DNA from 3 places in the Mesorhizobium monacense genome. Region 3 is predicted to be linked to each of the others. Evidence: predicted binding sites of a transcription regulator. Region 3 holds the regulator's gene; each other region holds the start of a gene.
What was found. Region 3 encodes PhoB, which activates phosphate uptake and scavenging genes when phosphate is short. Its sites were predicted from a motif close to TGTCATNNANCTGTCAT; they were not measured.
Positions count from the first base shown of each region.

Region 1: a site for PhoB is predicted at 1,380-1,396, ahead of AC1RUK_RS10885 (bifunctional 2',3'-cyclic-nucleotide 2'-phosphodiesterase/3'-nucleotidase). Genes of this name have one in related genera too.
Region 2: a site for PhoB is predicted at 2,206-2,222, ahead of AC1RUK_RS15215 (RNA degradosome polyphosphate kinase). Genes of this name have one in related genera too.

Region 1 is NZ_CM165567.1:2,271,005-2,274,276, reverse strand. Features, by position in the region: gene AC1RUK_RS10885 (bifunctional 2',3'-cyclic-nucleotide 2'-phosphodiesterase/3'-nucleotidase) at 1-1,278, opposite strand, end outside; gene AC1RUK_RS10880 (NAD(P)/FAD-dependent oxidoreductase) at 1,417-2,682, opposite strand; gene AC1RUK_RS10875 (5-formyltetrahydrofolate cyclo-ligase) at 2,850-3,272, shown strand, end outside.
Region 2 is NZ_CM165567.1:3,155,886-3,159,157, forward strand. Features, by position in the region: gene AC1RUK_RS15215 (RNA degradosome polyphosphate kinase) at 1-2,084, opposite strand, end outside; gene AC1RUK_RS15220 (zinc-finger domain-containing protein) at 2,286-2,531, shown strand; gene AC1RUK_RS15225 (FAD-dependent monooxygenase) at 2,545-3,272, shown strand, end outside.
Region 3 is NZ_CM165567.1:6,600,974-6,604,245, reverse strand. Features, by position in the region: gene AC1RUK_RS31655 (ROK family protein) at 1-844, shown strand, start outside; gene AC1RUK_RS31650 (DUF6881 domain-containing protein) at 873-1,226, shown strand; gene phoB (phosphate regulon transcriptional regulator PhoB) at 1,254-1,943, opposite strand; gene phoU (phosphate signaling complex protein PhoU) at 1,960-2,670, opposite strand; gene pstB (phosphate ABC transporter ATP-binding protein PstB) at 2,709-3,272, opposite strand, start outside.

The DNA.
Region 1 (3,272 bases), 2.5 Mb from region 3:
CGACACGTCCTTCCATTGCGTGCTCTTGAGGATGTCCTTGAGGTACCAGCTCTGCGCCTGATTCACGATCTGCACCGACGGATCGTCAGCGACTAACGCGAAATAGGAATAGAGCGGCGCCGACGTCTTGCCGACCGGACGGCGCACATAGGCCAGCGTCGCCTCATGATCCTGTTCCAGTGCGGCAATGATGCGCTTGTCGTCGCCGACCGTCGCCTTGTTCTTGTTGTCGACCCGCTCGTAGATCGGCCGCGCCTCGGAGGTCGCCGAAACGACCCGCCATTTCGAGCCGTCGCGCTCCAGAAGCAGGTCGATCAGGCCCATATGCGACCCCCAGAACCCGCCCATCACGGCAGGCTTGCCCTGTAGTGTGCCCTTTTGCGTGTCGACGGCCTCAAGCGATTGAAAATCCTTCTTGCCGGGGAAGACGAGATGCTGGTGACCGGTGAAGACCGCATCGATGCCTTCGACGCCGGCTACGAAGAAGGAAGCATTTTCCATCATGTCGCCTTGCTTGACGTCGATGCCGGAATGCGAAAGCGCAATCACGATGTCGGCGCCCTGCTCCTTGATCTCGGGCACCCAGGCCTTGGCCGCTTCGACGATATCGCGCGTCTTGACGTTGCCTTCGAGGTTTTTCAGATCCCAGACCATGATCTGCGGCGGCACGAAGCCGATGATGCCGATCTTGATCGGCTGCTCGGCGCCCGACCCGTCCCTGATCTTCTTGTCGAGGATCACGTATGGCTTGAGGTAGAGCTTGTCGTCCCGCGGATTGGTAGCGAGCTGGGTGCCGCGGATCAGGTTCGCGCAGACAAGCGGAAAATTGGCGCCGGCCAACACCTTGTCCAGGAACGACAGGCCGTAGTTGAACTCGTGGTTGCCGAGCGTCGAGCATTCGTAGCCAAGCAGGTTCATGCCCTTCATGATCGGATGAAGGTCGCCGTCCTTCATGCCCTTCTCATAGGCGATGTAGTCGCCCATCGGATTGCCCTGCAAAAGGTCGCCATTATCGATCAGCATCGAGTTGACCGCTTCCTTGCGCACCGCATCGATCAGCGAAGCCGTCCGCGACAGGCCCATCGTGTCGTTTGCTTTGTCGGCGTAGTAATCATAGGGCAGCACGTTCACATGGATGTCGGTCGTCTCCATGATCCTGAGATGCGCCTGGTTGGCTTGGGCGCGGGCTGAGAACGGGTGCAGCATGATCAGCGCCCCGGTTGCGGCGGCGCCCGCCAGCAACGAGCGGCGGGAGACAGGGTGGAGCAGTTGGGACATTGTTTTTTCCTGTTTCGACAATGCGACAAGCCCTGCCCGAAGCAAAAGCTTCGCGCTGAAATCCGGCCATGTCCATCGGGAATCCAGTCGATCAGCAAAAGGTGACGGGCGGATGAAACGTCTTCGCGCCAAGCAAGGTCAGCCCTTGTCGTCATCGCCCTGGGTGATCAGCCGCGCACTGCGCTGCCCGGTCGCATAGATCCATAGCCAGCTAAGCGACACCGCCAGCCGGTTGCGAAAGCCAATCAGGAAATAGATGTGGGCGATGCCCCACAGCCACCAGGCGGGCCAGCCGGTAAGCTTGATCCAGCCGAAATCGATGACCGCGGCGCGCTTGCCGATCGTCGCCAGATCGCCGTCATGCTTGTAGCGGAACGGCCTCGGCGCCGTGTCGCCGGCAAGCCTGGCCTTGATGGTCGCGGCGACATGCCATCCCGCCTGCTTGGCGGCCGGGGCTACGCCGGGCACCGGCCTGCCGTCAGGCCGCAGGACATGTGCCGCGTCGCCGATGACAAAAATCTCCGGGCTGCCCGCCACGGTGAGGTCGGGCTCGACGAGCACCCTGCCCGCGCGATCCGCCGCCGCCCCCAGCCATTCGGCGGCCGGCGACGCCGCAACGCCTGCCGCCCACAGGATTGTCCGGGCCGGCAGGACTGTGCCGCCGAAGACGACGACCTCGGCGTCGCAGCGTGTCACCGCGCGGCCGAGTTCCACCTCGACGCCGAGTCGCTCGAGCGCCTTCCTTGCATAATCCGAGAGCTGAGGTTCGAAATTGGCAAGGATCCGGTCGCCGGCCTCGATCAGCACCACACGCGTCTGGCGCGTGTCGATGTTGCGGAACTCGCCGCGCAGCGTGTCGCGCGCGAGTTCCGCAATAGTCCCGGCCAGTTCCACGCCGGTCGGCCCGCCGCCGACGATTGCCAGCGTCAGCAGCGCCTTTCGCTTTTCGGGATCGGTTTCCCGCTCGGCCTGCTCGAAGGCCAGAAGGACGCGCCGCCGGATGGTGGTCGCGTCCTCGAGCGTCTTCAGCCCCGGCGCAAAAGGCTCCCATTCGTCATGGCCGAAATAGGCGTGGCGGGCACCGGTGGCGAGCACCAGCGTGTCGTAGGCGACCGCGCTGCCATCGTCGAGCAGCACACGCTTGCCGGCACGGTCGACGCCGCTGACATTGGCGAGCAGCGTCGTCACGTCCTTGCGCTTGCGCAACAGATGGCGGATCGGCCAGGCAACCTCCGAGGTCGCTAGCGCCGTGGTCGCCACCTGATAGAGCAGCGGCTGGAAAAGATGGTGGTTGCGCTTGTCGATCATGGTGATGCGCACCGGCACACCCGACAGCGCACGGGTGAATTCGAGGCCGCCGAACCCCGCGCCGACAACGACGACATGATGGCTGGCTTCGTTCATCTCATTCACCCCATGGGCGCGTAAATTCACCAGCTTCGATATAGGTATTTTTGTGCACTGCAACAATGTCCCGACTGCCCGGGACTCGCCGCTCGATGTCGTGAATGCACATGCCGGCCGGTTCATGCGGGGTATAGCCTCACCGGACTGGATGACGGGAATGAAGCATGGCTAACGATCGTGACGGCGAAGATCCGGCGCAGTATTCCTCGCCGCCCTGCTTCATGCATGAGCTCGATCCCGAGTTCCGCACGCCGCCCACCGAATGGACCGATGTGCGACGCTGGCGCAAGGCCGAGCGCGAGCGGCTGATCGCGGCGCGGCTGGCGGTTTCCGCCGACGCACGAACGGCAATGTCGCAGCGCATAGCCGCAGGCCTCGACGCGCTGATCGGCGACATTGCCGGCCGCCTGGTCAGCCTCTATTGGCCGTTTCGCGGAGAGCCGGATCTGCGCCCATGGATGGTATCCATCAACGAGCGCGGCGGCCGCACGGCTCTGCCCGTCGTCATCGAGAAGGGGCAGCCGCTGGTGTTTCGCGCCTATGTCCCTGGCGATCGGCTGGAGAAAGGCGTCTGGAACATCCCGATC
Region 2 (3,272 bases), 3.4 Mb from region 3:
TGCGCGTTGAACGGTTCCTCGCCCTCCTCCAGCACGACGCGCCGGGAGGTTCCGTCAGCCAATACGTCGAAACTTTGCTGGTTGTCCATAATGTTGCCCAGCATGATCTGGCCAAGAATCTGTTCATGCACAGTTGGATTGGTAATCGGCACCATGGTCTCGACGCGGCGGTCGAGATTGCGCGGCATCAGGTCGGCCGAGGAGATGTAGATGACCGCCCCGTCCGAGGGCAGACCATGGCCGTTGCCGAAGCAGTAGATGCGGCTGTGTTCGAGGAAGCGGCCGACGATCGACTTCACCCTGATGTTCTCGGAAAGGCCGGGCACCTGCGGCCGCAGGCAGCAGATGCCGCGCACGACGAGATCGATCTCGACGCCGGCACGGCTGGCATCGTAGAGCGCGTCGATGATGATCGGGTCGACGAGCGAATTCATCTTCATCCAGATGCGGGCCGGACGGCCCTCCAGCGCATGCTGAACCTCGTCCGAGATGTGTTTCAAGATGCGCTTGCGCAGCGTGAAGGGCGAGATCGCCAGCCGCATCTCCTCGGCGGGCTCGGCATAGCCGGTGATGAAATTGAACAGCTGGGCGACATCGCGGGCGATCGTCGGGTCGGTGGTGAAGAAGGACAGGTCGGTGTAGATGCGCGCGGTGACCGGATGGTAATTGCCGGTGCCGAGATGCACGTAGTTGCGCAGCTTGCCGTCCTCGCGCCGCACCACCAGCGACATCTTGGCGTGGGTCTTCAGCTCGAGGAAGCCGAACACCACCTGGACGCCGGCGCGCTCCAGGTCGCGGGCCCAGCGGATATTGGCTTCCTCGTCGAAGCGCGCCTTGAGCTCGACAAGTGCGGTCACCGACTTGCCGGCCTCGGCCGCGTCGACCAGCGCGCGCACGATCGGGCTGTCGTTGGAGGTGCGGTAGAGCGTCTGCTTGATCGCCACCACTTCCGGGTCGGCCATCGCCTGGCGCAGGAACTGCACCACCACGTCGAAGGATTCATAAGGATGGTGGACGACGATGTCCTTCTCGCGAATGGCGGCGAAACAGTCGCCGCCATGTTCGCGGATGCGCTCGGGAAAGCGCGGATTGTAGGGCATGAATTTGAGATCGTCGCGGGCCACCGCCACGATCTCTGAGATCTGGCTGAGCGCCAGCGGCCCGGTAAGCACGCTGATGCGGCTCGACGAGACGCCAAGCTCGCCGGCGACGAAGTCGCGCAGCGCCGGCGGCATCGACATGTCGAACTCGATGCGGATGACCGAGCCGCGGCGGCGGCGCTTCAGCGCCGTCTCGAACAGGCGCACCAGATCTTCGGACTCCTCCTCAACCTCGATATCGCTGTCGCGGATGAGGCGGAACGTACCGGAGCCCTTGACCTCGTAGCCGGGGAATAGCTTGCCGATATAGAGGCCGACCGCCTCTTCCAGCGGAATGAAGCGGACATGGTTCTTGCGGTCCGGCAGGCGGATGAAGCGCTTCAGCGCCACCGGCAGGCGCAGCAGCGCGCTCATCTCCTCGCCATTCTTGCGGTGGCGCAATTGCAGCGCCATCGAGAAGCCGAGGTTGGGGATGAACGGGAACGGGTGCGCCGGGTCGATCGATAGCGGGGTGAGCACCGGAAACACCTGGTCCTGGAAATGCTCTTCCAGCCAGGTCCTCTCGTCCTTGGTCAGGGCGTCGCGGGTGATGCTCTCGATGCCTTCCTTGTTGAGCAGAAGCATCAGCGCCGAAAGGCTCTTCTGCTGGTCCTCCTGCAGGCGCTCGACCTCGCGCAGCAGCTGTTCGAGCTGCTGCTCAGGCGTGCGGCCGTCAGGGCTCTTCAGCGCGATGCCCTCGCGCACCTGGCCGGCGAGGCCGGCGACGCGGACCATGAAGAACTCGTCGAGATTGGCGGCCGAGATCGACAGGAAGCGAACCCGCTCGAGCAGCGGGTGATGCACATTCAGCGATTCCTCGAGGACGCGCCGGTTGAACTGCAGCCAGGAGAACTCGCGGTTGACGAAACGGTCCGGGTTGCCACCCTGGGGGCTGGCCTTTTCCACCGTGGTGAATTCGCTCTGCACCGGCTTCAGTTCGTTCATGGTTCCTGCTCTTCCCGTGCCACATTGTTTTAGTCGCATTTGTGCGACGCCAAGCGATTCCGCTTGACTGCAAAAGGCTCAAGCCGGTTAACCGGCTTAACTTATCCTCTGACAGGCTTTTACGACAGTTTCATTTCATCGATCTTGCAAACAGGCGGGTTATGATCCAGATGCAGACGAGACCGAGTTAAGGAGACGACGATGGCAGGCGGTTCCATTCCCCATTTCCAGAACGATGCGGGCCATTCGGCGATCGACATCGGGGTCCGGGAATTCATGTGCACCGGCGCCAATCCGCCTTTCGACCATCCGCATGTGTTCCTCGACATGGGCGACGACAATGAAAAAGTCTGCCCCTATTGCTCGACGCTCTACCGCTATTCGCCGAAGCTGAAGGCAACGGAAACGCAGCCCGCCGGCTGCTTCTATATCGACCAGGCTGCCTGATTCCCTCGCCGCCATGAGTGACACGCGGTCCCGGCAAATTGTCATCGCCGGGGCTGGCATCGCCGGGCTGACCGCAGCCCTTGCCTTTGCCGCACGCGGCTATCCGGTAAAGCTGTTCGAACAGGCCAGACAGCTCGAAGCGACCGGCGCCGGCATCCAGCTTTCCCCCAACGCAACACGCATCCTGCGCCAGCTTGGCGTGCTCGACCGGCTCTCGCCACACGCGGTGCGGCCGGAAGCGGTCGTGCTGAAGGATGCCGCGACGCTCAGCGAACTTGCCCGCGTGCCGCTCGGGCAGGCAGCCGAGAGCCGCTGGGGCGCGCCCTATCTCGTCGCTCATCGCGCCGACCTGCAGGCCGCGCTGACGGCGCAGGTGGCGGAGCGGCCGGGGATCGATCTCGTCACCGGCGCCCGCGTCAGCAGCGTCGCCACCGGACCGCACGGCATCGCCGTGACGGCCGAAGCCGACGGCAAGACCGTCGAAGTCGAAGGATCGCTGTTGGTCGGCGCCGACGGCGTCTGGTCGCGGGTCCGGGAGCGGTTCTCTGACCAAAGGGCAATTTCCGGCAAAAGCCGTTTTTCGGGCGAGCTGGCCTGGCGTACCACGGTTCCAGCCGACTGTGCCGCCGGCAAGGCTTTTGCCGCCGTCGGCGTCGTGAACGCAGTCACCACCTTCCTGCATCCCGGTTTCCACATGGTCGCGTATCCGGTCAGCCGGGGTACTGCCTTCAACCTCGCCGC
Region 3 (3,272 bases):
CCGGCGCCGGTTCGAGGATCCGGACCTCGATGTGCGCAGCGTCGCCCGCATCGCGATGGGCATCCAGGGCATCACCGACACCCATGCCCGCGCCATGCTGTGGTCGCCGATCACGTCGCTGACCGACATCCCCTTTGCCGACATTCTGGAAGGCGAATTCGGCATTCCCGCCACCATGGAAAACGACTGCAACATGATGGCGGTGGCGCTGCAATGGCGCGATCCCGACCGCTACCGCGACGATTTCATCGCCATCCTGCTCTCGCACGGCATCGGCATGGGGCTGGTGCTGAAGGGCGAACTGTTCACCGGCACTCATTCGTCCGGCGGCGAGTTCGGCCACATGATCCACCGGCCGGGCGGTGCGCTCTGCCGCTGCGGACGGCGCGGCTGCGTCGAGGCCTATGCCGGCAACTATGCCATCTGGCGCAACGCCAGGATGATGAGCGAGGATGCCGAACCGGTCGATGTCGGCGATGCCGACATGCGCGCGCTCGCCGCGCGGGCGCGCGAGACCGACGGCCCGGAGCGCGAAGCCTATCGCAAGGCCGGCGAGGCGCTCGGCTTCGGCCTTGGCAGCCTGTTCGCACTGATCGACCCGGCACCGGTCGCCATGGTCGGCGTCGGCGCCGCCGCCTTCGATCTGATCGAACCGGCGCTGCGCGAGGCGATTGCCCAGACTGCCGGCGGCCAGCACTCGAAATCGATCTCCTTCGACACCGAGCCGAATGAGTTGCCGCTGATCCGCGAGGGCTGCGCCATGCGCGCGCTCGGCTTCGTCGACCAGGAGATTTTTGCGCCGGGCGTCCAGCAGCGAACGGTCGCCGGCAAGAGCGTTGCCTGAAACGTCAGACCCCCAATCGTGAGCGTCTATGATGAAGAGCTACCGTAACCGGCATGGCGTGACATATTACCTGCCGGACTTCGGCCCGCCAGTCCGTTGGCTTTCTTGCGCCGATGTCTCGTCCCGTGAAACTGATCTTCCCGTCGTGTCCTACTTCGAATGCGACGCCGAAAATCTTGGTTGTCGGGCAATGCACATTTACGCAGATGGTCGCGTGCTCCTCGCCTATCCCGGCGGTCTCGACGGCGATCACTTGCCCGAAGGGGAACTGCCGCCGGTGGGAGAGGTCGACGACCCAGATGGCGCGCAAACCCGCGAGACCACCAAACCCGAGTTCGATGCTCTGTGGGCTGTACTGTCTCGCTTAGAAAGTAGCGCGTGAATCCCGATCTGTCGGGATGGAAGGGTCCTAATCTTCCCTGATGGCGTAGCCGGCGCCGCGGATGGTGCGGATGACGTCGGGCATGCGGCCATTGTTGACCGCCTTGCGCAGCCGGCCGACATGCACGTCGACCGTGCGCTCGTCGATATAGATCGTCTCGCCCCAGACATTGTCGAGCAGCTGGCTGCGCGAAAACACCCGGCCCGGATGCCGCATCATGAATTCGAGCAGTCGGAACTCGGTCGGTCCGAGCCTGATCTCGCTCTTCTTGCGGTAGACCCGGTGCGACTCGCGATCGAGCACGATGTCGCCAACCTTCAGCATGCTGGACAGCACTTCCGGCTTGGCGCGGCGCAGCAGCGCCTTGACCCTGGCCATGAATTCCGGCGTCGAGAACGGCTTGACCAGATAGTCGTCGGCGCCGGTGGAGAGGCCCCGCACGCGGTCGCTCTCTTCGCCACGCGCCGTCAGCATGATGATCGGCAGCCGCTCGGTCTCGGGCCGCATCCTCAGGCGCCGGCAAAGCTCGATGCCGGAAACCGCCGGCACCATCCAGTCGAGCACCAGAAGATCGGGCACATTCTCCTGCAGGCGGATCTCGGCCTCGTCGCCGCGCGTCACCACCTCGACCTGGTAGCCTTCGGACTCCAGATTGTAGCGGAGCAGCACCCCCAGCGGCTCCTCGTCCTCCACCACCATGATGCGTGGCGCGATCATCGGTCGGTTACCCCTGTCATGCCGCCGGCGCGGACATCGCCGTCTCGTCCTGTTTGGGACGATTGGCGGGCAATTGCGAGCCGGTCAGAACGTAGTAGGCGTTCTCGGCAATGTTGGTGACATGGTCGCCGATGCGCTCCAGATTCTTGGCGCAAAACAGCAGATGCGTGCAGGCCGTGATGTTGCGCGGATCCTCCATCATGTAGGTCAGCAGCTCGCGGAACACCGACGTGTACTTGACGTCGATGCGCTCGTCGTCGTTCCGAAGCTTGGCGAGTGCCGCAGCGTCGGCGGCGGCGTATTGCTCGATCACCCGTTGCACCTGGACCAGCACCAGCTGCGCCATCACATCGATGGAGTGCGAGAGGTCGCGCGGCGTGACGCTGAGGCCGACGGTGCCGACGCGCTTGGCGATGTTCTTGGCAAGGTCGCCGATGCGCTCAAGATCGCCGGCCATGCGGATCGAACCGACCACCGCGCGCAGATCGTTGGCCATCGGCTGGCGCTTGGCGATCAGCGTGATGGCGCGGTCGTCCAGCTCGCGCTGGCGCGCATCCATGATGGCGTCGTCTGAGACGACGCGCTGCGCCAGCGCATTGTCCGATGTCAGCAATGCACGGGTTGCCCCGCCGACCATCGAGCCGGCCAGTTCGCCCATGTCGGAGATCAGCTTGCTGATCGCCCCGAGATCCTCGTCGAAAGAGGCGACGGTATGATGTTCACCCATGATCCTGTCCTCGTGCCTGAAAATTGCCGCCGGACCGCTCAGCCGAACCGGCCGGTGATGTAGTCCTGCGTGCGCTTGTCGTCGGGGTTGGTGAACATCTTGTCGGTGGCGCCCTCCTCGACCAGATAGCCGAGGTGGAACATGGCCGTGCGCTGCGACACGCGCGCCGCCTGCTGCATCGAGTGCGTGACGATGACGATCGTGTAATTCTGGCGCAGCTCGTCGATCAGCTCCTCGACGCGGGCCGTGGCGATCGGGTCGAGCGCCGAGCAGGGCTCGTCCATCAGGATCACTTCCGGCGACACGGCGATGGCACGCGCGATGCACAGGCGCTGCTGCTGGCCGCCGGAAAGGCCGGTGCCGGGCTCTTGCAGGCGATCCTTCACCTCGTTCCAGATCGCCGCCTTCTTCAGGCTCGATTCGACGATCTGGTCCATGTCGGCCTTGCGCTTGGCCAGCCCGTGGATGCGCGGGCCGTAGGCGACGTTCTCGTAGATCGACTTCGGGAACGGGTTGGGCTTCTGGAACACCATGCCGACGCGGGCCCTGAGTTCGACGACGTCGATGTTCTTGTCGTAGATGTCCTCTTCGTCCAGCGTGAT